One region of the Solibacillus cecembensis genome, then DNA from elsewhere that is predicted to be linked to it. Evidence: predicted binding sites of a transcription regulator. Region 1 holds the regulator's gene; each other region holds the start of a gene.
What was found. Region 1 encodes CtsR, which represses protease genes until heat stress. Its sites were predicted from a motif close to ATGGTCAATAAAGGTCAAACA; they were not measured.
Positions count from the first base shown of each region.

Region 2: ACQKIH_RS12985 (ATP-dependent Clp protease ATP-binding subunit) is a predicted target of CtsR. The motif match lies at 3,492-3,512, and genes of this name have one in related genera.
Region 3: clpP (ATP-dependent Clp endopeptidase proteolytic subunit ClpP) is a predicted target of CtsR. The motif match lies at 5,497-5,517, and genes of this name have one in related genera.

Region 1 covers NZ_JBNNMF010000010.1:68,144-78,524, forward strand. The annotation lists gene ACQKIH_RS10630 (ATP-dependent Clp protease ATP-binding subunit) at 1-2,079, opposite strand, end outside; gene mcsB (protein-arginine kinase McsB) at 2,076-3,173, opposite strand; gene ACQKIH_RS10640 (UvrB/UvrC motif-containing protein) at 3,170-3,712, opposite strand; gene ACQKIH_RS10645 (CtsR family transcriptional regulator) at 3,725-4,189, opposite strand; gene ACQKIH_RS10650 (magnetosome magnetite crystal formation protein family) at 4,453-4,758, opposite strand; gene ACQKIH_RS10655 (hypothetical protein) at 4,962-5,174, opposite strand; gene ACQKIH_RS10660 (protoglobin domain-containing protein) at 5,351-6,664, shown strand; gene ACQKIH_RS10665 (acyl-CoA thioesterase) at 6,735-7,223, opposite strand; gene ACQKIH_RS10670 (aldehyde dehydrogenase family protein) at 7,290-8,717, opposite strand; gene ACQKIH_RS10675 (DUF779 domain-containing protein) at 8,958-9,314, opposite strand; gene adh (aldehyde dehydrogenase) at 9,331-10,381, opposite strand, start outside.
Region 2 covers NZ_JBNNMF010000013.1:83,313-93,693, reverse strand. The annotation lists gene ACQKIH_RS12990 (YjzD family protein) at 1,092-1,289, shown strand; gene ACQKIH_RS12985 (ATP-dependent Clp protease ATP-binding subunit) at 1,341-3,473, opposite strand; gene ACQKIH_RS12980 (Crp/Fnr family transcriptional regulator) at 3,645-4,349, shown strand; gene ACQKIH_RS12975 (metal-sulfur cluster assembly factor) at 4,435-4,749, opposite strand; gene ACQKIH_RS12970 (alpha/beta fold hydrolase) at 4,804-5,562, opposite strand; gene ACQKIH_RS12965 (Cof-type HAD-IIB family hydrolase) at 5,879-6,685, shown strand; gene ACQKIH_RS12960 (alpha-amylase family glycosyl hydrolase) at 6,747-8,216, opposite strand; gene ACQKIH_RS12955 (YisL family protein) at 8,390-8,749, opposite strand; gene ACQKIH_RS12950 (fumarylacetoacetate hydrolase family protein) at 8,948-9,850, opposite strand; gene ACQKIH_RS12945 (DUF418 domain-containing protein) at 9,907-10,381, opposite strand, start outside.
Region 3 covers NZ_JBNNMF010000004.1:162,849-173,229, forward strand. The annotation lists gene gap (type I glyceraldehyde-3-phosphate dehydrogenase) at 1-708, opposite strand, end outside; gene ACQKIH_RS05505 (sugar-binding transcriptional regulator) at 792-1,826, opposite strand; gene ACQKIH_RS05510 (glutaredoxin family protein) at 1,988-2,227, opposite strand; gene ACQKIH_RS05515 (TPM domain-containing protein) at 2,319-3,074, opposite strand; gene ACQKIH_RS05520 (LemA family protein) at 3,113-3,631, opposite strand; gene ACQKIH_RS05525 (spore coat protein) at 3,808-4,419, shown strand; partial or broken gene ACQKIH_RS05530 (peptide ABC transporter ATP-binding protein) at 4,516-4,683, opposite strand; tRNA gene ACQKIH_RS05535 (tRNA-Arg) at 5,293-5,367, opposite strand; gene clpP (ATP-dependent Clp endopeptidase proteolytic subunit ClpP) at 5,607-6,203, shown strand; gene ACQKIH_RS05545 (HPr family phosphocarrier protein) at 6,333-6,590, opposite strand; gene whiA (DNA-binding protein WhiA) at 6,699-7,646, opposite strand; gene ACQKIH_RS05555 (gluconeogenesis factor YvcK family protein) at 7,716-8,681, opposite strand; gene rapZ (RNase adapter RapZ) at 8,686-9,570, opposite strand; gene ACQKIH_RS05565 (NUDIX domain-containing protein) at 9,587-10,054, opposite strand; gene trxB (thioredoxin-disulfide reductase) at 10,342-10,381, opposite strand, start outside.

The DNA.
Region 1 (10,381 bases):
TGCAAGCATCGTCCCTTTCATATCTTTATTTTTCGTTGTTGTATCGCCAACATTAAAGCCAACGTATTTTTGGAATTTAAGGGCATCTGCTCCAACGTTCGATGTCATAATAACCACTGTATTGCGGAAATCTACTGTACGACCTTTCGAATCTGTTAATCGGCCATCTTCCAGTACTTGCAATAAAATATTAAACACATCTGGATGCGCCTTTTCAATTTCATCTAAAAGCACAACAGAATATGGTTTACGACGAACTTTTTCTGTTAATTGACCACCATCATCAAACCCTACATAGCCTGGAGGTGAACCAACTAAGCGAGAAGTTGAGTGTTTTTCCATATACTCAGACATATCGACGCGAATCATCGAATCTTCATCACCGAACATGACCTCTGCTAAAGCGCGTGCTAGCTCTGTTTTACCAACACCTGTTGGACCAAGGAATACAAATGAACCAATCGGACGTTTCGGATCCTTTAACCCCGCTCGAGCACGACGGATTGCACGAGAGATTGCCTCTACTGCCTCACTTTGGCCAACTACACGTTTGTGTAATTCTTCTTCAAGATTCAATAGTTTTGCGGATTCTTCTTGAGCGATTTTTGAAACCGGAATTCCCGTCCACATCGCCACAACTTGCGCAATGTCATCCACATTTACTGTAGACTCTTCTTTCCCTTGTTTCTCTTTCCACTCTTTTTTCATTTGCTCTAATTTCGTTTTTTCCTTTTGTTCTGAGTCACGAAGCGCTGCAGCCTTTTCAAATTCTTGGCTCGATACAGCAGCATTCTTCTCAGACTTGATGCTCTCTAAACTATCTTCTAGCTCTTTTAAATTTGGCGGCACTGTGTAAGAACGTAAACGTACTTTTGAACCAGCCTCATCAATTAAATCGATTGCTTTGTCTGGTAGGAAACGATCTGAAATATAACGGTCTGATAATTTCGCTGCCGCTTCCACTGCTTCATCCGTAATTTTTACACGATGATGCGCTTCATAACGATCACGTAGCCCTTTAATAATTTGGATTGTTTCATCAACAGTCGGTTCATCTACTTTAATTGGTTGGAAGCGGCGTTCAAGTGCTGCATCCTTTTCAATATACTTACGGTACTCATCCAATGTCGTTGCACCAATACATTGCAATTCACCGCGCGCTAATGATGGCTTTAAAATATTCGATGCGTCAATCGCACCTTCTGCACCACCTGCACCAATTAATGTATGCAGCTCATCGATGAATAAAATAATATTACCTGCTTGACGTATTTCATCCATTACCTTCTTCAAACGATCCTCGAATTCACCACGATATTTTGTACCCGCTACAACAGTTCCCATATCTAAAGTCATAACGCGTTTGTCACGTAAAATTTCAGGTACTTCGTTGTTTACGATTTGCTGCGCTAACCCTTCTGCAATCGCTGTTTTACCAACACCTGGCTCACCGATTAATACGGGATTATTTTTCGTACGGCGAGATAAAACTTCAATCACACGAGTAATTTCCTTTGAACGGCCGATAACAGGGTCAAGGGAACCTTCACGTGCTACCACTGTTAAATCACGTGCTAGGCTATCCAATGTTGGTGTATTAACCGTTTGATTCATCGGCGTGCTACTTCCATTAGTTGAATCATTATTCCCTAAAAGTAATAGTACTTGCTGACGTGCCTTATTAATACTAACGCCTGTATTGGCTAATACACGTGCGGCAACGCCTTCTCCTTCACGAATTAACGCTAATAAAATATGTTCTGTCCCTACATAAGCATGACCGAGTTTACGTGATTCATCTAAAGATAATTCAATTACTTTTTTAGCTCGCGGTGTGTAATGAACAATCGGGCCAACTTCTTCTGTTCCTTTTCCTACAAGCTCTTCAATACCCGATTCAATCATTTGTGGGCTAATATTAATCGCCTCTAACGCTTTAGCGGCAATCCCACCACCTTCACGAATAAGGCCAAGTAAAATATGCTCTGTTCCAATTTCTTTATGCTTCCAACGAATTGCCTCTTCTTGAGCAAGTTGTAACACCTTTTGTGCGCGTTGTGTAAATCGATTAAACATCATATAGAATCCTCCCCTTTTTCCCCATTATTAACACTTTCATCTTGTTCACTTAGTTTATCTTGTAACAGCTTCGCACGATACATATCGCGTTCAGCTGGTTGCAACGTAGTACCGACATATTGCTGGATAAATCCCGGCTGAATTAATAACATACACTCATTCAATCGACTTTGAGAAATCGGTTCTAATAGCCCTAAACTCACTCCTAGCCGTACATTGGATAAGCAACTCGCCGCTTCCTCGCTCGTTAAAATTTTGGCATATTTTAAAGTGCCGAGTGACCGACTCAAACGGTCCTCTAATGTCGATGGTGCACGAATAAGTAATGCTTTTCGAGCACTTTTCTCTTTTCGTATCACTTGTTCAACAACATCACGTAACTCCTGCAAAATATCCAATTCAGATTTCCCTAGCGTTATTTGGTTTGAAATTTGGTAAACACTCCCCAAATTTTCACTACCTTCTCCATATATACCCCTTACAACCATTCCTAATCTTGTCATCATTTGAATTAATGCATTCATTTGTTTTGTAACGGTTAGGGCTGGTAAATGTAGCATAACCGAGGCGCGTAAACCTGTACCGACATTTGTTGGGCAGCTCGTTAAATAACCATATCTCTCCTGATAAGCATACGTAATATGTCGACTTAAATAACGGTCTATTTTGCGCGCTTTCTCAAATGCATCCTCAATGTGCATTCCGCAGGCTAAACATTGTATTCGGATATGGTCCTCTTCATTCACCATAATACTGAATGCTTCATCTTCTGTGATAAAAACGGAGCCAATTTTTTTACGTTTCGCTAAATTAGGGCTAATTAAATGTTTTTCAACTAAAATCTGACGTTGCAATTGCGGCATATCCTTTATAGGAAAGTAAGAAAAGTGATACGGGTTTTGTTCAATAGAAAATAACGCGTTCATCACCTGATCTTCTATTCCCTGTGCTTCCTCTTCAGTAAAGCTATTCGGAAATCGTGTCCCAGCAATATTACGAGCAAGTCGAATGCGCGTACTGATGACGATATCCGAACCATCTTCATTTTTCATCCAGCCCGGATTGGCATTCGTTAAAAAGTGCTCGATATTCATAATTGCCCCTCACCTCCCGAATATACTTTGCTCTCAAGCAAGCGTATTTCATCACGAATCTTGGCGGCATCTTCAAAGTATTCCGCCACAATGGCCTGCTGCAATTGTTCTCGTAGTGTTTCAATTTGGTGCTTTATCTTTTCTATTGATATCGTTTGTTCTTTAAAACCAACATGTTTAGTGCCCGCTTGAATGCGTTCAAGCAATTGTGGTAATTGCGCATTAAACGTTTCGTAACAATTTTCACATCCAAACTTACCTTGTTTTAAAAATTGGCGATACGTCAAACCACATGTTGGGCAATTTGTTGTTTTCTTCTCTGTCGCCTGTTTAATTTCTTTCGTAGTCGAAGCTGGTAAGAAATTCATCCAATTGGAAATAAATTGTTGAATTGAAACGGGCTCCTCACTTACCTCAAATTGAAATGGGTGAAATTGTGCGGCACATATTTCGCAATAATACCGTTCAACTTTTTGGTCATTTTGAACTTGTGTAACGGTCACATTGGCAGGTCTTTGCTTACAATGTCCACATATCATCTAACATCCCCCTCACTTCTCAAACGAAATTACTTTTAACATGGCACGCATAATATTCGCCCTTAGTTGATCGCGTAATGGCAACGGTAATTGCAAAGTCTCGCGTTCCATCGCCGCTCTCATAATCATTGCCTCACGCTCGGAAATAATCGCTTCTTCAAGCATTCGGTATATTATGCGATTGGCATTTATTTGCGCAATATCATCACCAATTTGTGTGTCCATTTCATCTAATAAATCTTTCTTGGAGTGAATGGTAACGCGCAAAATTCGAATATAGCCTCCACCTCCACGCTTACTTTCTACTAAGTAACCATGTTCAGCAGTAAATCGTGTATTAATGACGTAGTTAATTTGCGAAGGTACACATTGGAACTTATCGGCAAGTTCACTCCGTTTAATTTCAATATGTCCTTGTCCTTTTAATTCAATAACTTCTTTTAAATACCCTTCAATAATGTCAGATATATTCCTCATGCTGTCTCTCACCTCACAACCCACTGACTTTGACTATCTTTGACTTAAATATACAATAGACAAAAAACGAAATGCAAATCATAGCCCTTGCTTACGGTACAAAAGGAATTTGCTGAAACAAGTTAATTTCTCTCTTTACTTATGGGGTTTTTCTTGAAAAATTATACATTTATTATTTCGTTTGAGCGATATTTGTCCGTTCTATAGTACAAAACCACCATTCCAACAACAGTTGAAATAGTGGTTTATAGAAACGTTATTTGTTAAATCCAACGACCTACAATTGGATAATTCCAGTCCGAATCGGATAACGCTTTGATGATACCGATAACAGGGGCAATCCAGAAAATCGCTAAGAATACTAATAAGAATGGTAGACCGATTAGTATAAATGACAATACTCCCGCAATCGCAATTAAAATACCGAATATAACTTGGAATAATAATGCTTGCATCGAAATTCGTTTCACATCTTCTTCCGTACTTATTAAGAAAAATAGAATCGGGACTAAAAAAGGAGCAAAAAATGCGCTTGCATGAATAATTACTTTTGACCATTTAGATTCCATTTGTAATCAACCTCACTTTGTTTTAAATTATTTGGAACCGCATTAATAGGGTTCGTTATTTCTCCTACGTAGGAGTATTATCTTATTTACGTGCGAAGTTTTAAAAAGATTCATAAATATTAATGATACCTTTAATTATTATCTCCTTTTGAACATAAAAAAACTCGACACATTTAAGTCGAGTTTTTTTATGTATGACGCCATTATTTTGAATCTCGATCTTCGGGATGATCCCCGTCTTGAGGAAACAAGAAATATGAAATCACTGCCGTTAAAAGAGCTGCACCAATAACGATGTATATTCGATTTTGGTCTGGAACTTCTTGATAATTATTCACTAACATAATATTCGCGGCAATCGCAACACCAAGAGATAAAGGTAATACAAATTTTAAACGACTTTTATGAAACTGCATCATACAACGTCCTTTGCTTGGAAATATAAGTTATGTTTTCATCCTATATTTTACATTGTTTAAATTTAAAATACAAATGTCACTTTTTTCACGACAAATAGTAAAATAATACTGATTATCTTACATAAAAAGCGTATTATGTATATAAGACAGAAAATTATGAAACGAGGAAAACAATGGTTAATTGGTTCTCTAAGTCATCTAAAGCTTCAAATCAAACATTTTTTGATTCAGCAAAATATTCTAAGGAAGTTATTTTAGACATTTCCAAATACCCTGAATTAAATAAGCAGCTTCAATTATTAAAATTGACACGTGAAGATTTAGCAGTTCTTAAACAGCTTCAGCCCTATACAAATGACCTCATTCCAGTCATGGTTGAACAATTTTATGAAGCCATTAGTTTAAGCGTAGATTTAGTACAAATTATTAAAAATACTACGCAAATCGAGCGTTTAAAAGTGACATTACATAAACATTTAAAGGATATTTTTAATTGTCGTATTGATTCTGCTTACATCGAGGAACGAAAGATTATTGCGCATGTCCATGTACGAATCGGCTTACAATCCAAATGGTATATCGCCTCATTCCAATCATTGATGACAACATTTATTGATTTTATCCAAACAATCAATATGCCTTCACATGATATGGGACGCGCTATCAATGCCTTCTCTAAAGTAATTAACTTTGAGCAACAACTCGTTATTGAAGCGTACGAGCTTGAAGAACAGCGCATCCGAAATGAAGGGGAGCTCATTAAACAAAAGTTAATTGACCGTATTCAACGTACCGCAACGGAATTAAATAGTATTAGTGATGAAACAAATGCGTCCCTTCAAGAAATTGCAGGACAAACAGAAGACATCACCGGCGTTACAAAGGAAGGACTAAGTTTAGTCGCAGAAACTGAGGATAAATCCACAATCGGGACTGCCCATCTTGCTACCCAAACCGCTCTGATGGCAACTGTATTAGATGGCGTGGATATTTTAGAATCTTCCATGATTAATTTACGTCGTTCATCTCAAAAGATTTCTGAAATTGTTGGCCTTGTTACAGGAATTGCTGATCAAACGAATTTACTTGCCTTAAATGCCTCGATTGAAGCAGCGAGGGCTGGCGAGCATGGGAAAGGTTTTGCGGTTGTCGCAGATGAAGTACGAAAATTGGCGGAAGAAACGAAAAATGCCGTGCAAAATGTTTCGCACCTAATTCATGAAACCGAATCAAATATTGAACAAATGTCAACGTCCGTTACGAGCGTCGATGAGCAAATAAAAATGAGTGTCGAAACACAAAAGAGTTTATCTGATTCCTTTACATCTATTACCGAGGCAGTGTCAGGAATTAGATCAAAATATGAAGAAACGACAGAAGATATCCAATCCATTTCTACTGTTATAACAGGCTTAACGCAAACCACTACACTCGTATCCACTTCATCAGATTCTTTATTACGCATTGTGCATGAATTACACGATTAAAGTAAGTTTTTCAAAATCAAAATCCAGCATTTCGTTTTATAACGACATGCTGGATTTTTACGTCTATCCATTAACCTCTTCTATTTTTAGATAATGCACGTTTCGCTTTTCGATGCTCTTGACGAATCGGGCCTGTATCAAATAAATGTTTTTCAAACTCAGTATTTGGCTCAACAGCTGGGATTTCCCTTGGCTTACCTTGTTCATCAATGGCAACCATCGTTACAAATGATTCTGTCGTTAGTTTTTTAGAGCCATTTTTAATATTTCGAGTAACAACACGGACATACACTTCCATCGATGTACGTCCAGTGCCAGTTACTATTGCCTCCAACTCAATCATATCCCCCGCATACGCAGCAGAAACAAAATCAACCGAGTCAAAAGAAGCCGTCACCACTTCCCCTTGCGCGTGCTTCATCGCTGTAATGGCCGCGATTTCATCGATATAAGCTAATACTTTCCCACCAAAAATAGAATTATGATGATTTGTATCGGGTGGTAATACTAATCGTGTTTGAATTGTACGTGAAAAACTCATTGGTAATACAGCATTCATTGTAAAACATCCTCCTATTCACTTTTCCAGCTTAAGATTTCTCTAGTCAAATCATCCTAAGGGCATTTAAAAATTAAGTTTCATTGTAATGAATTTTAAATCTGTCATTTCTTCCACTGCATATTTAATTCCTTCTCTACCATAGCCACTCATTTTTACGCCTCCATATGGCATGTGGTCTATACGGAACGTTGGAATATCATTAATAATAACCGTACCCGCCTCCAATAAATCTGCGGCTTTCATAGCATCCGTTAAAACATTTGTATAAATAGCAGCATTTAGTCCTAATTGTGATTCATTGATATATCCAATGGCTTCATCCAGTGTTTCATAAGGGACAATCGAAACAATCGGTGCAAATGTTTCCTCACATACAATTTTCATATGGGGCTGTACATTCGTCATAACTGTCGGGGTACATGTACGCGCTGTAAACTCCGCACCTGTTTCGACAACCGCACCCTCATTTTTTGCCTGCTCAATCCACTTTTTAATACGCGCGACTTCATCAGGATGGATCATTGCACTTACATCCGTATTTTCGTGAAGTGGATCACCCACGACAAGCTTTTTCGTCTCTTCCACAAATAACTTCGTAAATTCCTCATAAATCGATTGCTGTACATAAATGCGTTGCAATGAAATACAAACTTGACCAGCAAAACCAAATGCCCCACTCACACAGCGTTTTATTATTTTTTCAAGTGGTGTTGAAGGTTCTACAATTAGGCCAGCATTTGAACCAAGCTCTAGCGTCATTTTGCGTAAGCCGACCTTTTCTTTCAGTTTTAAGCCGACTGCCCCACTCCCTGTAAACGTTACCTTTTTAACGAGAGGGTGGGTCACTAAACAATCACTTAATTCACTTCCGCTTCCTGTAACGATTTGTAACGCACCATCTGGTAATCCGGCTTCATTAAAAATTTCAGCCATAACAAGCGCACTTAATGGCGTTTGTGTAGCAGGTTTTAACACGACTGTATTGCCCACTGCAAAAGCAGGACCTAATTTATGTGCGACCAAGTTAAATGGGAAATTAAATGGCGTAATTGCTGTAACGACACCTAGAGGAATACGCTTTGTATACCCCATTCGATCCGTCGCACCTGGAGCTGCATCCATTGGTATCGTCTCCCCAGTTAATTGCTTCGCGGCTTCAGCAGCAAACTGATAAGTAGCAATTGTTCGTTCAACTTCCGCTAAACCTGTTGCAATTGGTTTGGCAGCTTCCATTGCTAAAATTTCAGCCAGCTCTTGTTTTCGTTCACGCATAATTGCAACAACTTTATATAAAATTTCAGCACGCTCATAGGCTGGGATTTTTTTAAATGACTGAAATACATCATGGGCACCTTCAATTGCACGCGCTACATCTGCTGGCGTCGCTTTTGCCACTTTTGCAATGATTTCTCCTGTATAAGGCGCATTTAAATGGTAGTATTCTTTTGTATGTTCCCAAGCACCATTAATCCATAATTTCGTTTCTTTCAATTTCATCGCTCCTTTATTGCTTCTATTTCTTTAACTTTAAGTTTGTAACTAAAATATGTTTCATCTTTTATCAGTAAAATTGTTCCACGTGAAAATAGAATTAACAAATTTGGAATGTTTCATTTTGCATTGCCTCATGTTCCTAAAAGTTATTATACGCTTAATTGATTGAAGTTAATGGTTTTCTTAACATCAAAAAAGCACGAAAAAGTTGAAGTTGCTACTTTTCCGTGCTCACTATTAACTTTTTAGTTGTTCGAGTTCCGCCTCATTAAATGCTCTGGAGCGTGATAAGAAGCGTTTCCCTTCGACTCCTTCAAGGGAAAACATGCCCCCACGCCCATCCACAACATCAATAATAATTTGCGTATGTTTCCAATAATCATATTGATTTTTGTGCATATAAAATGGACTCTCACCAATATAACCTAATAAAACATCCTGATTGCCGACGATTAAATCACCATCTGGATAACACATTGGCGAGGAACCGTCACAGCAACCACCTGATTGATGGAACATAACTGGACCGTGACGTACTTTCAACTTGTCGATTAACGCCAATGCTGCATCGGTTGCCACAACACGTTCAACCAATTTTGACCCTCCTCTCTTAGAAGAAGCCTAAGCGGTTTTCATCATAGCTTACAAGTAAGTTTTTCGTTTGTTGGTAGTGATTAAGCATCATTTTGTGATTTTCACGTCCGACACCTGACATTTTATAACCGCCAAACGCTGCATGTGCAGGATATGCATGATAACAGTTTGTCCATACACGTCCAGCTTGAATTCCGCGACCGAAGCGATACGCTGTATTCATATCGCGCGTCCACACACCTGAGCCTAAGCCGTATAATGTATCATTCGCAATTTCTAACGCTTCTTCCTTCGTTTTAAATGTCGTTACTGCTACAACAGGTCCGAAAATTTCCTCTTGGAAAATGCGCATTTTATTATGACCTTTAAATACAGTTGGTTTAATATAGTAACCTTCTGCATAGTCACCATCAAGCTCATTTCTTTCACCGCCGATTAAACACTCAGCGCCTTCTTCTTTACCAATTTGTAAATAAGATAGAATTTTTTCCATTTGCTCAGATGAAGCTTGCGCACCCATCATTGTGTTTGGATCTAGCGGGTTCCCTGTTTGAATCGCTTCAACACGCTTTAAAACGCGCTCCATAAATTTCTCATAAATCGACTCTTGAATAAGCGCACGAGATGGGCATGTACATACTTCTCCCTGATTAAGCGCAAATAATACAAAGCCTTCTACTGCCTTATCTAAAAATGCATCGTCTGCATCCATAATATCTTCAAAGAATATATTTGGTGACTTCCCACCAAGCTCTAGCGTCACAGGAATTAAATTTTGTGATGCGTATTGCATAATTAAGCGTCCCGTCGTCGTTTCACCTGTAAAGGCAATTTTACCGATACGCGGGCTTGATGCTAACGGCTTTCCTGCTTCTAAGCCAAAACCATTCACAATATTTAATACACCTGGAGGTAATAAATCTCCAATTAATTCAGCTAATACTAAAATAGAAGCCGGTGTTTGCTCAGCTGGCTTAAGAACAACACAGTTCCCAGCAGCAAGGGCCGGTGCTAGTTTCCATACCGCCATTAACAACGGGAAGTTCCAAGGAATGATTTGACCGACT
Region 2 (10,381 bases), on a different contig from region 1:
ATTATAGACCATAACTTTTCTGAAAACAAGAACAAATACGCTAACGCATCTTTGACACACTATCCGAGTAGAATAATTCGGTCGGGTCCTTTTTTCGCCTCATGCTCATCACCGTTCTATTTGGCTTATTCCTCATAACTACAGAGACCCAAAAGTTTTATACTTTCTTATCTTTTAAAGATTTTTTTGATTATATAAGATCAACAAAAGAATCTATCCTTGTGATGTAAGTTTTCTAATAAAACTTCTAATAAAGTATGCGCTAGTTTAGGCTGGCTAAGCACATGAGGCGCACAGCTTTGTTGCACAAATCTATACGACTCATCTTTGTGCTTTGTGCAAGGCCAGCCTTTATAACGTTTTTCCTACTGAAGCTTCCTAGTTTTATTGCGCCGCTTCCGTGGGAGGCGGCGTCAACCTCAATAGATTTTTATCCCATTAGGAAAAGTATATCCCACTTTTTTTGGCTATTGAGGAGCAAAAATCATACAAACTTTGTGCAAAGTTGAACCTTTGAAGTGGCAAAAAGATTCTATAAAGGTGGGGGCAGACGGCATGTTTTGCAGTCTCAACGGTATTATAGGAATAAATTTTATTATCGAGCGCATATTTCAATAAAGAGATTGAATAGCTGAAACTAACTTCATATTCAAAAAAATGATTAGGAATTGTATTGGGACAAACTTGAATAGAAGGAGTTGATTGGAATGGAGGGGAGGCGACTCCTACGGGAACAGCACGTGCGGAAAATCCACTTATTTCGAGACACCTCTCGAAATAAGTTAGTTGGAGCCGTGCCCGTGGAAAGCGTCCGGACTGGAATGGAAATCAACTCCCCATTTTTCAGAGGGAATTTTAAATGATAGATTCTTTAATTAATTATATATAGATCAAGGGGAAGTTTGCGCATTATGAATTAGATTCCCTATAGAAGTTTAATTTCTCGAAAAAATACTTCCCACGTATCAAAAATATTTGACAACTTACCGAATTGTTCGATTCTCTATTTTATTTTTGAGCGAGCTTATGGTATGATATTGAGGATGTAATTCTATAATAAATATTTAAATAAGTTCAATGAGGTGAATTTGATGCAATATATCGTTACTTTCTTTTGGTCATTTTTATTAGTGTCTATGCTAAACTATGTAGTAAGCTCTGTATTAAATGTTGAGTTTAACTTCCTAAACGGTGCTATTATTTCATTAGCATTCAGTGTTTTAGTATTTGTTATCGCAGCAGTTATTCCAAACGAATCAACTCCAGAGTTCGAAGCAGAACAACACTAATTAGAAAAGACATCCACTCGTGCACAACTGTGCCGAGTGGATGTCTTTTTTTTACATGTATTTTTCGATTCGGATTTTTCCATCTTTCATGCGAATACGCAGCGTTTCTCCAGCTGTTACGTCCCCTTTTAATAACTCTCTTGCAACAATCGTTTCTAAATGACGCTGCACAAATCGTTTTAACGGACGCGCACCAAATTGTGGATCGATGCCATTTTCGACAACCCAGTCCACAACCGCCTCATCTACTTGCAATGTAATTTCTTGCTCTGCAACACGCGCTTGTAGCTGATGAACATATTTCCAAGCAATCGCATGGAAATGCTCATTCGACAATGCATGGAACATAATAATATCATCCATACGATTTAATAGCTCCGGTTTAAAATGCTGACGCAATGCCGCATTCACTAACTCCTCCGATTGTTGGCTATTTTCTAATAAATAATGTGAGCCAATATTCGATGTTAAAATCACGACCGTATTCGTAAAGTTCACCATACGACCTTGGCTATCAGTAATACGCCCATCATCTAGCACTTGTAATAAAATATTTGCCACGTCTGGATGCGCTTTTTCAATTTCATCAAGTAGCACGACCGAATATGGATTACGGCGAACAGCCTCTGTTAATTGACCGCCTTCCTCATAACCGACATACCCTGGAGGCGCTCCGACTAATCGAGATACGGAATGTTTTTCCATATATTCACTCATATCAATCCGAATGAAATGATCTTCCGAATCAAATAACTGTGCAGCCAATGCTTTTGCTAATTCTGTTTTTCCGACACCTGTTGGTCCTAAAAATAAGAAGCTACCAATTGGCTTATTTGGGTCTTTAATTCCTGCACGCGCACGCCATACTGCTTCTGTCACCAATGTAACCGCATCTTCCTGACCTACAACACGTTCATGCAATGTATCTTTTAAACGCAGTAATTTTTCGCGTTCCCTTTCTACAAGCTTCGTTACGGGGATACCTGTCCAACGGGAAATAATTTTTGCAATTTCCTCTTCGGTTACTTCCTCACGTAACATCCGATTACCTTCTGTCTCTTTTAACTGCTGCTCTAACACCGCAACTTCTTTTTTTAGCTCTGGAATTTTACTGTATTGCAATTCACCTGCACGCGCTAAATTACTATTCGTTTGAACTAACTCTTCTGCTTCCGCAATATAATTTTTTAATCGATCTTTTTTATCGCGAACAATTTGTAAGCCATTTTTTTCGATATCCCATTGCTCTTGCATACTTTTATTTAATTTTTCTAATTGATCTATTTCTTCATTTAACGTTTCCAGACGCTTTTTACTTGCTGCATCTTTTTCCTTTTTCAATGCTTGCTGTTCAATTTTCAAATGAGTTAAACGACGTGTTGCTTGATCCAATTCCTGTGGCATCGAATCCATCTCAATACGAATCATTGCACATGCTTCATCTACTAAATCAATTGCTTTATCAGGTAAGAAACGCTCGGTAATATAACGATTCGCTAATTGTGCTGCGGCAATAATGGCACGGTCATGAATACGAACACCACGATGATGCTCCTCAAAACGATCTTTAATCCCACGCAAAATGGATACAGTATCTTCAATAGAAGGTTCTCTTACCATCACTTGCTGGAAACGTCGCTCAAGTGCCGGGTCCTTTTCAATATACATGCGGTATTCATCTAATGTCGTCGCACCAATACAGTGAAGTTCCCCTCGCGCAAGCATCGGCTTCAGCATATTACCTGCATCCATGGCACCGTCTGATTTTCCAGCGCCTACAATCGTATGAATTTCGTCGATGAATAAAATAATACTTCCCTCAGCATCTTTCACCTGTTTTAACACCGCTTTTAAACGCTCTTCAAACTGACCACGGTAGCTTGCCCCTGCAATTAATGCACTCATATCCAACTCATATAGCTGAACATCTTTTAACCCTTCTGGCACATCTTTACGAACAATTCGTTGTGCTAACCCTTCAACAATTGCGGTTTTACCGACACCTGGTTCCCCGATTAACACTGGATTATTTTTCGTTTTTCTTGATAAAATGCGAATGACATTTCTTATTTCTTCATCGCGTCCAATTACCGGGTCCATTTTCCCACTTTTTACTTGTTCAATTAAGTTCCTTCCAAATTGTTCAAGTGGTGGACGATTATCTTGTGTTTGATTAAATTGCATATTCGCTACTCCCCTTTAGGTTTGACCTTATTTGACTAATTTAATTGTAGGTCAAAATTAATCAAACTTCAAATTAATTGCACTCCATATTTTTATCCCTTCATGCAATAAAATGTGTTATGATATTTCCATAGTTAATTAGTAATATTTTTACATATAAGCTAAAAGGATGTGATTTTTGTAGATACTTTACAATTGATTCCACATACAATTGCAGAAATATTTCACTCAAAGGGAACATTAATTAAAGCAGACAAAGGGATGCATATTTTCCAAGAAGGTGAATTGGCAGACCATATTTTTTTAGTTCAAAGTGGTTCTATTCAAATTAGTAAGGAAACAGAAAGTGGCAAGGAATTAACGATTCGTATTTGTAGTTCGAACAGCCTTATTGGAGAAAGTTTACTATTTTGCGGCGACCAATATCATTCAACGACTGCAAAGACTCTTGAATATTCCACACTATTTTCTATTCACAACAATCAATTTGAAACGATTTTAAATGAACAACCGACACTGCTCATAGACTTTTTAAAATGGATTCAAACAGAAAATGTAAAAAACCAAAGTCGTTTACGTGACTTAGTGCTCCATGGTAAAAAGGGTGCTCTTTATTCAACTTTAATTCGCTTAGCTAATACGTACGGTGAATATCGAAATGACAATGAAGTGTATATTAACCTTGCATTGACAAATACAGAGATTGCAAATTTGTGCGCAACGAGTCGGGAAATGGTCAACCGAATGCTTACGGATTTACGAAAGACAAACAAGATTAAGATGGATAAAAGCTATATTACTATTCTTGATTTAAATTATTTAAAACGAGAAATTGATTGTGAAAATTGTCCGCTTACCATATGTCGAATTGATTAATTACGGCAGTGTAAAAATATTTACAAGAAATAAAAAAAGGCAGAAACGTTGAATACACAACATTTTTGCCTATCTTTCTCACTATTTAACGGATACCTAAAGCCATTTTCGCATAGCGTGACATATTGTCCTTTGACCATGCCGGCTGCCATACGATATTTACCTCAGTTTCTTTCACTTCAGGTAATTCGCTTAATGCCGTTTGCACTTGGTCTACAATAACTGGAGCCATTGGACATCCCATTGAAGTAAGTGTCATCGTCACTGTTGCTGCACCTTCATCTGTTAAATCTACGTCATATACTAAACCTAAGTTGACAATATCAACGCCAAGCTCTGGGTCAATTACGTTTTCTAATGCGCCGTACATGCTATCTTTCATATCTTGATCAATCGCCATTTTTTGTTTCCCCTTTCACCATGATGTTAACTTAATCATATCAGAACTTGTAGGTTATGCCAAATGTTGTACCAGCCAATTCGTAACTGTGAGAATGCCATTGCGTGACACAGCATGTCCAGCATTTGGTTCAGCAACATAGTGAATCGGGTACTGCTCTTGTCTGTCCCCCAGCTGATCATAAAATTCTCGACTCATACGATATGGTACAACCGAATCCTTTTGACCATGCCAGAAAATAATCGGACTTTTTTTAACATGCTCCATACGCTGCTCTAAATTATAGTGCGAAAGCATTTTAAAGGTTGCCTCTTGCTGCGCAGGTGTCATCTGAAATTCAATACCTTTTGCCTTAAACTCTTCCACTTGATGTTGCGCAAGCTTTGTAAAACTTGTCGTGCCCATGCAAATGCCCGCCGTTTTGATCCACGGATAAACCGCCAAACATCCTGAAGTGACAATACCACCCATTGAAGTACCCGCAATGCCAATATTATTGTTACCGAGTAAGTTCTTCAATTTCAATTCTTGATAGATGGTATTGACTTCTTCAACGGATTTCAAAACAATTTTCCAAAAGCTTAAATTCATTTCACTTTCTGATAAATGGTTCGTACGTTCGCCGTGCATGAGCGCATCCGGTAAAATGACCCGTACCCCTTTTTCTACAAGTTGATACGCGTAATGGAGATTATGCTCTTTTGCACTTAAAAAACCGTGCAAAAAAATGACAACTGGCGTCTCATTATCCATCGATTCATCATAAACATGTAATAGTGGGATTGCCTTCCACTTTTCATTTTTTACAATCACTGTATTCACCTCTATACGATATACTTTACTCTATTACTTTAGCAGAATATTGAAAACGTTACAAAACTTTGACTGATGCTATTTTTTGAAGGTAAAATGAAAAGTATATCCATTACGCCTCGGCGTAATTGCGTCCAGATTTTTTTCGAGCTCGCTCGGAAAACTCCCCTAAAAAATCTGTGACATCCGCCGGGGCATTAACTTGATTCAGCTGGGGTTTGCCCCCCCACTGAATAGCATTGCATATTTAGGCATTCATCCCCCACCTATAGAAGTAGGGGAAATGCTGAAGCAAGGTAAAAGGAGGTTTTTCCAAATGAACAAACATTTAATCGTATTAGATTTGGATGGTACATTATTAACCGATGAGCAAAAAATTTCTCCCCTAACAAAAGAAACTTTGATGAAAGCGCAAGCAGCTGGTCACCATGTTATGATTGCGACCGGCCGTCCTTATCGAGCAAGTCACATTTACTATGAAGAATTAAAACTCGTTACACCAATCGTCAATTTTAACGGTGCTTTTGTTCATCATCCGCGCAATCCTATGTGGAAATCTATCCATTCCCCCGTCGATATTCGCGTCGTGCATGATGTAGTCGAATCGATTCATAAATATGAATATAATAATTTGATTGCAGAAGTCATTGATGATGTGTATATCCATCGTGAAGATGAAGCAATGTTAAATATTTTTAATATGGGCAGCCCTCGTGTACAAATGGGCGACTTAAAAACAACGTTATTAGAAGATCCGACTAGCTTATTAATTCAGGCAAATGATGCCAATGTACCGATTATTCGACAGCATTTACATGATGTGCATGCTGAGTTAATTGAACATCGCCGTTGGGGTGCACCTTACCCAATTATTGAAATCGTGCGCAAAGGATTAAGTAAAGCTGTTGGAATTGACCAAATTGCAAAAGAAATGGGCATTCCCCGCGAACGCATTATTGCTTTTGGTGATGAGGACAACGATTTAGAAATGATTGAATACGCAGGGGTTGGTGTCGCGATGAGTAACGGTATTGACCAACTCAAAAATATCGCCAATGAAATTACACTATCCAATAATGAAGATGGCGTTGCGAAGATATTACAGGAACGTTTAAAATTATAATTACTTGCAACTCACGCAAAAAATCATCATTTCAGTTTAATCCGAAATGATGATTTTGATTTTACTTCGCCTGAGCTTGTTCAGCACGACGTTTGCGACCACGTTTTATAATGACAATCATGAATATTGTGTAAATAACCACAACTAAGCTTAACGCCACGATATAAGATGTGTTAATCCCGCGTGCTTCGATCACTTGATAAACTTCTACCATTTCGCGGTCTAAAATGACAGTATAATTCTCATCCTTATTTGTGCGGATAATTTCACTATCAAACATTCCACGAAGCTCTTTTCCTTCACCAAGCTCTGAGACTGGGATATTAATACGTTTCGTTTTACTTGAGTTATTAATGACAACAATCCAAGTTTCTGTATCTGATTTACGTTCAAATACCATATAGCCATCTTCATTCTTTAACCATTTGAATTCACCGTTACGCAGTGTTTCTGAACTGTTGCGTAATGTTTGCAGTTTTCCAATATAGTCAACAAGCTCCGAATCTGTTTTGAAATTGTAATATTGGTGCGCCTCTTCCCCAGCAGTACCATTCATCGCAATTTCAGTACCATATTGTACAACGGGAACGCCAGGTAATAATAATGCAGTTGACACCGCAATTTTATTACGTGTTGGCGGGTACATCTTTTCTTTCTCCGCATCTAACGTAAAACGATCTGTCCACACATTGTCGATCATTACTTGAGTCGGTACATCTTTTCCCGTAATAAACTCCTCAATATGCGTATCTAAAACCGTTGTATTTAAATCAACATTTTTTAACGCGCCACGATAAAGTTGCTCGGTATCTGCATAAAACTTCGCATCAAAATGAGCATCACTTTCTGTATTTGAGATCACATATAGTTCTGGTTTTACTTCTTTTAATTCATCAATCAATGTATTCACAAAAGATACATCTGCATTTTCAATATTCGTTAAGCGCATACCATTGATATCATATGTATTCACAAATTGTACAGCTGCATCAATCAACGCTTTTTGCACTTCTGCATTCGCTAAATCCCACTGAATTTGTCCATCTTTCGAGCTCGCCACAAAATTTGGTTTGCTTGCCCATTCATGATTCGGGCTTACATTTGAAATCGGGAAGTCTACCATAACTTTCATATCTAAATCATTATACTTTTTGACAACTTCCTTTAACTCATCTTCCGTACCAAAATGCTTTTCAAGAGTAGAATAACTTGTCACCATGGAGCCATCATATTTTTCAGTTGCGAAAACGGAACCAATCGAAACCGTTGTAAAGCCCATGCCAGAAATATACTCAAGTTTTTTTATAAGTCCATTAAAATCGCCACCGGCAAACATCGCTGGGTCTTTTGCATTTACTAATTCGTCATCATTCGCACCAATTCCATTAAAGAAACGGTCTACTAATAAATCGTATATACTTTCATCAGCAATCGTATGATTCTTTTCTGCCTGTACAGCTGGTGTCAACATTAATGTAGTAGAAAGTAGAACACCCGCAGTAACTGCGCCGATCCATTTTTTAAATCCCACTGTCTTTCCCTCACTTTCACAAATCCAACATAATTTTACCAAAAAATTGTGGGCAGGTCGCTATGTTTCCAAAGTTATTTCAAGTAATTGCGACGAATCCGTGACAATTTAGTCCTCTTCATACAAAAACCACTTCAAACAAATTTCGCTCGAAGTGGTTGTTTTACTTAAGATTAGAAATTCATACCGATTCCTGTGCTTAAGCCTAAATATAATGTAACAGCTAAAACAATTGCGAATAATACCCAGAATACGTTAACCGATTTCCCTTTATTTTTACGCACTAAAATCATTTCCATGAAGCCGATTACTAAAATAGCGAAAAGAACTTTCATATCATAGTTCATACCATATGCATCACGGTATTCTAAGAATAATGCGCCCCCAGAAACGATCATTAAAATGTACATTAAACGTAAGCCCATATGTACACCTGTTAATTTTTTGCTTGCAAATGCTGCAATAAAGAAGAGTACTAAAGCAATTACCCATGTTGTAATATGCAAATGTGTCGCACTAGTTAAGAAACTCATGTATATTTCCACCTTTTCTATTTTTTCTCTACATGCAATATCCTACCATGTGAGCGCGTGTAAATTCAATGAATCCGCTTAACTTAGTTCCATCCTCACACATTCAAAAGGACATCACCTGCACAATAATTGGGCAGGTGATGTCCTTGCTAATTGCTAGTTTATGAAACTATTGCATTCGCATTTCATTAATAATAATCATTGAAAACGATTTGCTAATGTGCCGATTCCTTCAATTGAAATCTTCACTTCGTCGCCCGCTTTTAAAAACGTTGGTGGATTCATCCCTTTGCCAACCCCTGCAGGCGTGCCTGTTAAAATAACATCTCCTGGCTCTAATGTTACATATTTAGATAAAATCGCAATAATATCTGCCACTGTAAACATCATATCTTTTGTCGAACCATTTTGACGTACTTCTCCATTCACTTTCGTCACAATGGACAAGGCATGTGGATCCGGAATTTCATCCTTTGTCACTAAATACGGCCCCATTGGACAGCTACCATCTAAGCTTTTCCCTAAGAAAAATTGCTTATGTTTTTGTTGAAGGTCACGAGCAGTAAGGTCATTGGCAATTGTATAACCGAAGATATAATCAAAGGCCATCCCTTTTGGAATATCTTTTCCGCGTTTTCCGATGACAATTGCTAGTTCCCCTTCATAATCAAGAGAATCCGTTTTATCTGCATGCACCGGTAATGTTGACTCATCCGCTGCAATTGCAGTAGGTGATTTCGTGAAAATCATAATATCTTCCGGTGCTTTCTCTGCACCCATTTCTTTTGCATGATCATTGTAGTTTTTTCCAACACATAAAATATTTTTAGGTGTGCGCGGAATTGGAGAAAGCCACTCGATTTCTGAAAAAGCATATTTAAATTGAGCACCATTTTCAGCTTTTTGTGCAGCGTCCACTAACTTGCGCGCTTGCTCTACAAAGTCAAAACCTAATGCTATACCATCAATAATAGTTTCGGGAAACGAAGGCAGTATTTTTAACTGTTTTTGAATTTCAATAACATCCCATACCGCTTCTTCTTTTTTTACTTTTGGGCCGAACTTTACTTGTCCATTTAATTTAAAAGATAACAATTTCATAATGTGAGGAGCTCCTTCTTTTTTCTACATGATACAACAAAACTAGATGAATTACCTTACTTTTCTGATAATATTTTCCCGTACGTTAATCTTTTGATCAGTGCCTCAAGCGGACCTTGCTTAAATTTCGCAAACCATAGCTCTGCAAACAAGATTTGAACGATAAATAGAGCGATGGCAATGTAAATCCCCATTTGGACATCCACTTGCCCGAATAATCCGAAGCCCCAATGATAAAATAGCGTTGTACAAACAATCGATTGCATAATATAAAGTGTCATGGACATTCTCCCTGCTTTCGCAATTGGCGCTAAAACTTTCACCGCAATAGGAAGTAAACAAATTAATACGATGACCGCGATGTAACCTACCGCCAAAATCGGTCCCCCTACGAATACTTGTAAATATTCATAGCCGTACGTACGAGCTGACGCAATCGGAAGACTCTTTAAATAAATGCCGACGCCTAAACCAACAACTGCTAATACAACCCAAGTGATAAGCTTTTCTCTCGCACGTTCAATCAACTTC
Region 3 (10,381 bases), on a different contig from region 1:
CGGTGTAGGAACACGCATTGAGAAGCCATCTAACTTTCCTTTTAACTGTGGTAATACTTGCGAAACGGCTACCGCTGCACCTGTTGAAGTTGGAATCATAGACACTGCGCCTGCACGTGCACGACGTGGGTCTGAGTGTGGGAAGTCTAAAATGCGTTGATCATTCGTGTATGAGTGAATCGTTGTCATCATACCGCGTTTAATCCCGAATTTTTCATCCAATACTTTTGCAAATGGTGCTAAACAGTTTGTCGTACAAGAAGCATTGGAAATTACATCCTGCGACGGATCATATTGTGTATGGTTGACGCCCATTACAAATGTTGGCATATCGCCTTTTGCAGGTGCTGATAAAATCGCCTTTTTAGCACCAGCTTCAATATGCTTCGACACTTCTTCCATCGAACGCCATCTACCTGTACATTCCAATACAACGTCTACACCGAGTTCACCCCATGGTAATTTCGCTGGATCTGGCTCCGAGTATACTTGAACACGTTTGCCGTTGACGATAAATGCATTGTTTTCAGCTTCTACATTTGCATCGTATACACCGTGAACAGAATCAAATTTCAATAAATGTGCTAACTGACCTGCATCTGTTAAGTCATTAACCGCAACTACTTCAAATTCTTCATGTTTCATCGCCTCACGGAATACTAAACGTCCGATTCGACCAAATCCATTAATTGCTAATTTTAATACCATGTGTAATTCCTCCAGTTAAATATATTTATTATTTAATCAGTCTGCTCTTGAGTCAGTTTATGGCCGAGCACACCGTAAAAAACTCACTTAATTTTGGCAATAATTTCATTTGCCGTTCGTTCATCTGTAATAAATGTTGTCTGGCAGGTGGCATTTTTAAAATACGCTTGAATTGCGATCGCTTTATTAATACCTGCCGCAATCGCAATAATATGCTGTGCCTTTTTTACTTGTTCGAGCTGAATGCCAATCGTTCGAATATGGTGAACAATTTCGCCAACCTCGTTGAAATAATAGCCAAAAGCTTCACCAACAGCCCCTTTTTCTTCTAATAGTTGCTGCTCTTTTGGAGAACTATTGCGCCTGATGGCCATCTCTTGCGCCGCGCCAATGCCGTGAACAACGATATCGATTCCTTCATATAAAGCCATCATCTCTTGGATCATCGGCTCACTTTTCATCGCTTGATACGCTTGCTCACTTAAATGTTCTGGTAAAAATAATGTGCGATACGTTGCGTTACATGCTTGTGCGAATTTCGCGACGACTGTATTTGCCTGGAAGCTCATTTCGTCGCCCATACCACCACGTGCTGCAATAAAGCATGCCGAATTGAGCGGAGATGTCGGCGATAAGAAATCACCAATTGCTGCAACGGAATTTCCACCCGTAACCGCAATATTGCATTTTTCACGTGCGTGTTGCGTAATGATTTTCGCGCCTTCTTTGCCTAATACATTTTTAACAGATGCATCTTCTTCAACATTACCGGGAATGATAATAACCCGTTCAATTTTATAAAGCTTTGCGAGTTGCTGCTCTTTCACTGTTATACCCGATATTTCTTGAAATAATGCTTTAAGCTGTTCTAATATGCTATACCCTTGCGCCGAGCAAATCATACCCTTTTGTTGAATGACAATTAGTTGTTGCTCACTTAAAACATCTGTTTCATTGCGCACTTCTCGTTCTGTCCATTGCAGCTGCTCTGCTAAAGCTCTTCTACCAATTGGACCGTACATCTCAATTGCTTGTAAAACACGAAATCGTTTTCTAAAAATCTGATCGATTTCTGGCATTAACTTACGCCCTGCATCCAAAAAAGAGCTTTTGTCCAAAAAACCACCTACTAACTATCCATTGGACACTTTTTGTCCCTGCTACCATTTTTATGTCCCGCTTGGTGCAAAAAAAATATTTCCTAACCACAGTATAAAGGATAGCCGAATTTTCTGCAATTATTTTTTATTAAATCTGTTCATATTTTATCGTTTAGGCGCTAATTTTTGTCACTTAGCGCCAGCGTTAATGTTGGGTAATCCAACCGTCCAAATTGAATAACATCCCCGTTAAACTCTACAACCGGAATCATTACCATAAACTTTTCGTGCAATGCATCATTTTCTTCAATATTGATTTGTTCAATTTGAAATGGAATATCTTCTTGAACTAATTTCAATATTTGCAGCCCTTCCACACATAATTCGCAATTTGGTCTGGAATAAAATTGTACAATCATTTTTGATGTCTCCTTGCTACGTTTAAAATTCAAAACACTTACTAAGGTAAATATCAATTATACCTTAGTAAATGTTCGTTTTCTTACAAACTTAAAATTTACGTCCCGCTCCGCCACCTGATGAACTGCCTCCACCAAAGCCTCCAAAACCTCCGGATGAGCGACCACCACCGCCAAAGCCGCCAGTTGAGAATCCACCCGCGCGGTAAATGCGTCTTGCTGCTCGTCTACGGCCACCAGGACCACCGCCACCAAATTTACTAAGACTTAAATAAATGATAACGATAAAAATGATGAGTGCAATCGGCCAATCATCATCCTCATTAATGGGTTTCACCAAATCGGCGCCACCTGCATCTCCACCCATTTCCTCATAGAAAGTGCTAAAAATGTTGGCAAATGCATTCGTATAATCTCCATTTTCTAAATAAGGCATCATATACGTGTCAACCATGCTCCCTAGCAACCCATCTGGATAATCTCCTTCTAAGCCTTCACCGACCGAAATCCAAACATCATTTTTTCCAGGTCCTTGATCCGTCGTCGCAAAAATGAGCATCCCATTATTTAACTTCTCATCTCCAATGCCCCATTTACGAATTACTTCTGTACCAAATTCATAAGGCGCCAAATCGCCAATCGTATCAATCGTCATCATGACAATTACATTACCTGTTGAACCTTCCAAAGCCTTTGCTGCTCGAATCAAATTTTGCTCCACATCATCCGAAATGACATTGGCTTTATCATAAACGTACGAATTGTATGCAGGTTTTTCCGGAATTGCTGCCATTATCGTCAACGGCATAACGAGCATACATACTATGATTGAAACTAAAAATCTCATATCATCCCCCCTTCCCTTACAGTGACTTGACCATATACTTAATCGTTACTTCCAAAATCAACAGTCGGTGATTCTTCCACACCCTCTTTAATTTCAAAATACGCTTTTTTCTCAAAGCCAAACATTTTTGCGATTAAATTGCCTGGAAATGTTCGAACATTATTATTAAACTGCTGGACCGTCTCGTTATAATCTTTTCGAGCAACTGCCAAACGATTTTCCGTTCCTGCCAGTTCATCCATTAAGCGTGTAAATTGAACATCCGCTTTTAAATCCGGATATTTTTCCACAATAACAAGTAAACGTGCTAATGCTGCTGATAGTTCATTATTTGCAGTTGCTGTTTGTTCAACAGTGCCAGCATTTCCGTAATCTGTGCGCGCCTTCGCAATTTGTGTAAAAATCCCTTCTTCATGTGCTGCGTAACCTTTTACTGAATTGACTAAATTGGGAATTAAGTCAAACCGTCTTTGCAACTGATTTTCCACTTGTGCCCAAGAAGCATCAATTTGTTCTTCACCTTCTATTAATTTATTGTATTTTGGAATAGTGAACATTGCTACAATTCCAATGACTGCAATAATTACAAGTACTGTCACTAATGCATTGCCTTTATTATTTTTTATCACAAAAAATCCCTCTTTTCCTTCTTAATTCATTTTCGTTCATGCATATTTTTTTTACTAATTGCCACAATAACGTTGTACGAAAATTTTGTTATGGAGGTTATTATATGCATACTCAATCTTCCCAATCTCAAGACAATCCCATGCCACTTTCGATGAATCACGGTGCGCACGAGCTATTTGACGCACATGAGGTCTTAGGTTCAATGATTGCTGGTCTCAATCAATATGTACTATTAAGAGATCAAGTACAAGACCAAGAGCTCCTTACCATTATGGACCGTCAGTATGCGTTTATGCTCGATGAATACAATATTACGATGGAGGCATACAAAACCGGGCACGACCCACAGCATCCGACACGAAGCTATAATATGCAAATGGGCAATGACTTCACTTATGGGCTGAAACCTGGCGAACCGAAAAAGCCGATACAAACACCAAGTGAAATTTGTGACGGCGTTATTTCTGGTTTCATGCTTGGCTGTCATAAAACTAGTGCTACCGGAAAAACGTCTGCTGCACTCGAAGCAACAAACCCCGTTTTACGTCGCGTTCTCCAAGATTCCGTGGCCAACTGTATTGAAATGGCCTACGAAATTTCACTTTACCAAAACAAAAAGGGTATTTACCAAGTCGCACAACTTGCACAAGCCGATATGAACACGATGCTCAATATGTACGGACAAGCGCAACAAGCGAAAAATATGCCAAACTAAAAGAGGAAAAAATGCCGCCTTACTTTATTTCAGTAAGGCGGCATTTTTAATTTAATTTTGAAAGAGCAGTATACACTAGTATATGCCGCTAAATGTTTATAATACTTTGCCTAAAAACGCTTTTGTACGTTCGTTTTGCGGATTGCCAAATATATCTTTTGGATGACCTTCTTCTACAATATAGCCACCATCCATAAATAATACGCGGTCGCCCATTTCACGTACAAAGCCCATCTCATGTGTCACGACAACCATTGTCATGCCTTATTTTGTTAATTTCCCCATAACTTCTTTAAGATTTACAAAAAAAACGCAACACATGGATTAGATGTGTTACGCTCGAAAGTTAATTTTAAGTTTAAAAAGATTGAGTTTAGGATAAAATGAATCGGTACAGTGATTATCTTATCCCTTAAACCTTCAACCCCCATTGTTGATGATAGCCCAATCAATTACGCCTAGCCTATCTCTACAATTGGTATATATAAGTATATTAAAACAGTAAAATGGTGCCCATAAAAGGCATAACAGTATAGCTACTTAAATAAATACATAGCTTTTGTTCGTTGTCGAAAAAAGTCGATTTTTCTTACAACAAATGTAATATGTATAAATGTACTAATTATTGAGGTTTTTTTCAAGCGAATTCAATTATTTTTAGAAAGATATTTAAGTTTGTGAACTTTCGGTTAAAACTTAAGGGAAGTTATAATGGTCTACACTATTTGCAGGTCAAAAATAATGTGTAATATCGCTTCATTTTTAACGTTTTCTCGAAAATACATTTGCAAAGAGTAAATCCCCCTAAACGCTGATAGCTCAACATTTAGAGGGATTTATATATAATTATTACTAGTTCTTTAATAAGTAATTTGGCGCCCTCGGAGGGAATCGAACCCCCAGCGCAAGAACCGGAATCTTACGTGTTATCCATTACACCACGAGGGCTTAGTATTAAAAGGTATAGGCTTCATTATGTTATTAATGGTAAAATGACCACTTCTATTTAATGAAGTATACGACCTTCCTATTATACAAAGGCTTAGCTTATTTTTCAACTACGAAAATCAGACTTTATATTTGACCATCCTTGACTAACACGTGTATTATAGGTATACAGCTGGAATGCATACCTAAATTTCAGCACAAGTAAACGAATTTAGCTTTTAACAGGGGAGGATTTTACAATGAATTTAATTCCTACAGTTATTGAACAAACAAATCGCGGTGAGCGTGCTTATGATATTTATTCACGCTTATTGAAAGACCGTATTATTTTACTAGGAAGTGCCATTGATGACAACGTTTCAAACTCAATCGTTGCACAGCTTTTATTCCTAGAAGCAGAAGATCCAGATAAGGATATTCACCTTTACATTAACTCTCCAGGTGGCTCAATTACTTCAGGTATGGCCATCTATGACACAATGAACTTCATCAAGCCAGATGTTTCAACGATTTGTATCGGTATGGCAGCTTCAATGGGTGCTTTCTTATTATCTGCGGGTGCAAAAGGAAAACGTATTGCATTACCTAACTCAGAAGTAATGATTCACCAACCTTTAGGCGGCGCACAAGGGCAAGCAACTGAAATTGAAATTGCTGCAAAACGTATTTTATTCTTACGTGAAAAATTAAACCGTATCATGGCTGAAAATTCTGGTCAAGATTACGAAACACTTGCGCGCGATACAGATCGTGATAACTTCATGACTGCTGAACAAGCGAAAGAGTACGGTTTAATCGATAAAATTTACGAACGTAGTAACGATTCTAAAAAGTAAAAGATTAAGCTACTAAACTGCCCTTACAATCATTTTCCATGATTGTAAGGGCAGTTTTTTTCTTTCCACAAACAAAAACACAAACAAATGGAATTAACTCATTTGTTTGTGTTACGTAAACTTGCTTGATTAGTCTTCTTTTTCAATTAACACTTGCAATGCATCAAGTGCCTTTTCTTCATCATGGCCTTCTGCTCTTAATGTGACAACTGTTCCTTTTGCCACAGCTAAGCTCATAATACCCATAATCGATTTTGCATTGACCTTTTTATGGTCTTTTTGTAAAAATACATCCGATGTATATCTGTTTGCCTCTTGTACAAATAATGCTGCTTGCCTAGCTTGTAAGCCAGATTTTAGTTTTACTTCAACTTGCTTTTCTACCATATATAAAACTCCCTTTCACAACCGTTCCTTACTCTATATACTTCATCTTATCTAAATTTTCCAAAAAGAACAATCCATGAACACATGAATTATGAAATCGTTCACATTTTATTTGATTACATGCTCTCCGCGACGTATAGCTTCGGCGATTTCATCAATTTTTCGTAAACGGTGATTCACACCAGATTTACTTACGACACCAGTGGATACCATTTCACCCAGTTCTTTTAATGTAACATCTTGATATTCCACACGCAATCTTGCAATCTCACGTAATTTCTCTGGTAACTGATCTAAACCGATTGCATTATCAATATAGCGGATATTTTCTACCTGTCTTATCGCGGCACCAATTGTTTTATTTAAATTAGCCGTTTCACAATTCACGATGCGATTGACACTATTACGCATATCGCGAACAATCCGAACATCCTCGAACTTTAACATCGCTTGGTGTGCACCTACTAAGTTTAAGAAATCAGAAATTTTTTCAGCTTCTTTTAAATACGTAACGAAGCCTTTTTTTCGTTCAATCGTTTTCGCATTCAAATCATAACGGTTCATCAGGTCTGCTAATGCTTCTGCATGCTCTATATATAAAGAATATACTTCTAAATGATAGGAAGATGTTTCTGGATTATTGACTGAACCACCCGCTAAAAATGCCCCTCGTAAATAAGCACGCCTCTGATTATTTTTCTGAATAAATACATTTGAAATCGTATGATTGAGTTCAAATGAGTTCGATAGTATTTCTAAATCTGCTAATAATTCACGGGCTCCATCACGAATACGGCAAATATAAACATTGTTCTTTTTCAAACGCATCTTTTTTCGAACAAGCAATTCTACGGTATATGGATACAGTTTTTTCACAATGGTATAAAGTCTTCTTGCAATCGCGGCGTTCTCCGTTTGCACATCTAAACTGAGCTGGCGATTGGCAAAACTTAATGAACCATTCATGCGAATAAGAGCGGATACTTCTGCTTTTAAGCTGCTGTCATCCGCTTCAATTTGTGTAATTTCTTTTTTCATTTCTGATGCAAATGACATGCGTTGTGTTCCCCCTTTCCTAGCAAACTATGTATACAGACACTTACAAGTTTATTTTTTTGATCCTTATTAATTTTTATTTTGCCCTGTATATTCACAAAGCCAATCTGCTAAATTTTTCGCATCATGACGTACAACACCGTCTTGAATAATAGCGATTTCTTTTTTTATAATTTGAATACCCATTTGTTCGAGTTTCTCGACATCAAATTGCACAGGCTCCGCATTTTCTTCACGGTAATTTTCATAAATAGAAGACGGCAATCTTTTTTCATTTATAAGCATTGCCTCGATAAACGGTTGCCCCACATGTTCATGGATTGCTTCTATATGTTGCGACGCGCTGTAATGAATCGTCTCTCCAAGCTGCGTCATTAAGTTGGCAATATAAATTTTTTGTCCTTTTGCGCGCACGACTGCCTCCCCAATTCCTTTCACAAGTAAGTTAGGGATAATGCTCGTATATAAGCTACCAGGACCAATTAAAATATACTCTGCACGCTCAATAGCATGAATCGCAGCTGGTAATGGCTTCACATTACCTGGCTCTAAATACACGCGCTTAATTGGCGCATGGCCAGACGGAATTTTAGATTCCCCAACGATTTTCGTACCATCGTTTAATTCTGCATGGAGTGTTACTTTTTTATTGGCAGCTGGTACGACTTTTCCATGGACATTTAATACCTTGCTCATCTCAGCAATGGCATGATTAAAATCACCGGTAATTTCCGTTAGAGCAGTCAGCATTAAATTTCCTAATGAATGCCCTTCTAAATCCGCTGATTGAGAGAAACGATATTGAAACATTTGCTCCACCAAAGGCTCTACATCCGATAGTGCTGCGATGACATTTCGGACATCTCCTGGTGGTGGAATATCGTAATCATCGCGCAATCGTCCTGATGAGCCACCATCATCTGCTACGGTTACAATCGCCGTAATATCAAATCGATGCAGTTTTAAACCACGTAAAATCGTTGATAGCCCTGTACCGCCACCAATAACTACAATACGTGTCTTCTTTTTTTTCATTACATCAATCCTTTCTATGATTGATATCTCTATGCGAAATAACGGCGTGATGATTGTTTCCAATGAGCTTACCGAAATATTCCGCTAGTGTCACAGAGCGATGTTGACCACCTGTACAGCCAAATGCAATGACTAACTGTGATTTCCCTTCATCACGATATTGTGGAATCATAAATGTTAATAAATCCGTTAACTTCATAATGAGCTGTTGCGTTTCTTCCGTTGCTAAAACGTAGGAGGAAACTTCTGTTTGCAACCCTGTTTTGTGACGAAGCTCTTCTACATAATATGGATTTTTTAAAAATCTGACATCAAAAACTAAATCCGCATCAATCGGAATCCCATGCTTAAAACCAAATGACATGACATTAATTGAAAATGTAGGACTGCTCATATTCGAAAACTCTGTCGTAATGCGCTCTCGTAATTCACGTGGCTTTAATTTTGAAGTATTAACAACGATTTGTGCTCGTCCTTTTACTTCAGAAAGTAGCTGACGTTCAAGTTGAATCCCTTCAAGTAGTAACCCTTGTGGTCCAAGCGGATGTGCTCGACGTGTTTCTTTATAACGACGAACAAGTGCTGCATCATCTGCATCTAAAAATAAGATGCGCGGCGAAATTTCCTCTTCTTCTAACAAAGTATCGAGGGATTCGATAAGCGATTCAAAAAATTCGCGCCCGCGTAAATCCATCACAACGGCAACCCGTGTAATTTTCTTTGCAGAATCTTTCATTAAGGTTAAAAAGGTCGTTAATAATTCTGGTGGTAAATTATCGACGCAGTAATATCCTAAATCCTCAAAGCTTTGTACAGCAACTGTTTTACCTGCTCCGGACATCCCTGTAATAATAACTAGCTCATGTGTATAGCTTGAACTATTACCCACAAAATCAGCTCCTTTTTTATTGTTCCATTGAATTTTGGATTTTTTCGCTAATTAACTCAAAATCCTTTGTATATTCAAATGTACCATATTGCATGCCACTCTTTAATGCCGCGAATATTAAATTTGTGCGATCCCCAGCAGCCATTGGTAGTGTACTTAAACTATCTATTGAATGCCAGCCAAGCTTACCTTCTCTTGTTTCATCAAACGCGGTACCTTCCACATCTGTTGCGACAAATGTGTAAAGCATCCATTCATCTACTACGTTATCGCCATCCTTTATGACCATAGTGTATGTGCCTTTTAAATGAACATAGTTTGGTGTTAAATTCGTTTCTTCTTGGAATTCACGTACTGCTGATTCATAAATGGATTCTCCTTGCTCCATCTTTCCGCCTGGAGCAACAAACCATCCTCTTCTTGGCTTTTGCAGTAATAACACTTTGCCATCCTTAATCGCCAATAAGTTTGTAATACGTTGCATATTAACACCTCAATCCTTCATTTGATCCTAGCTATATTATACATTGTCAAATGCATTCCGTAAAAGAACGTGCGCAACCAGTTATTTCTATTCAGTAGATGAACGAACTAAACGAGGGCAAAACATCTGACAGATGTCTTTCCATTTCTACAATAAAAAGAGGTTGCTTCCATGATTCTTTACATGGAAACAACCTTAAAAATATTAGAATATCAGGGGGTTAAACAATTACACTCTTAGTTTAACCTATTTATATTTCAATTCGATGACATTTGTATTAAATATTCTTAAAAATTAAACTTTTCTTTCAATTCTTCAATGTAGTGT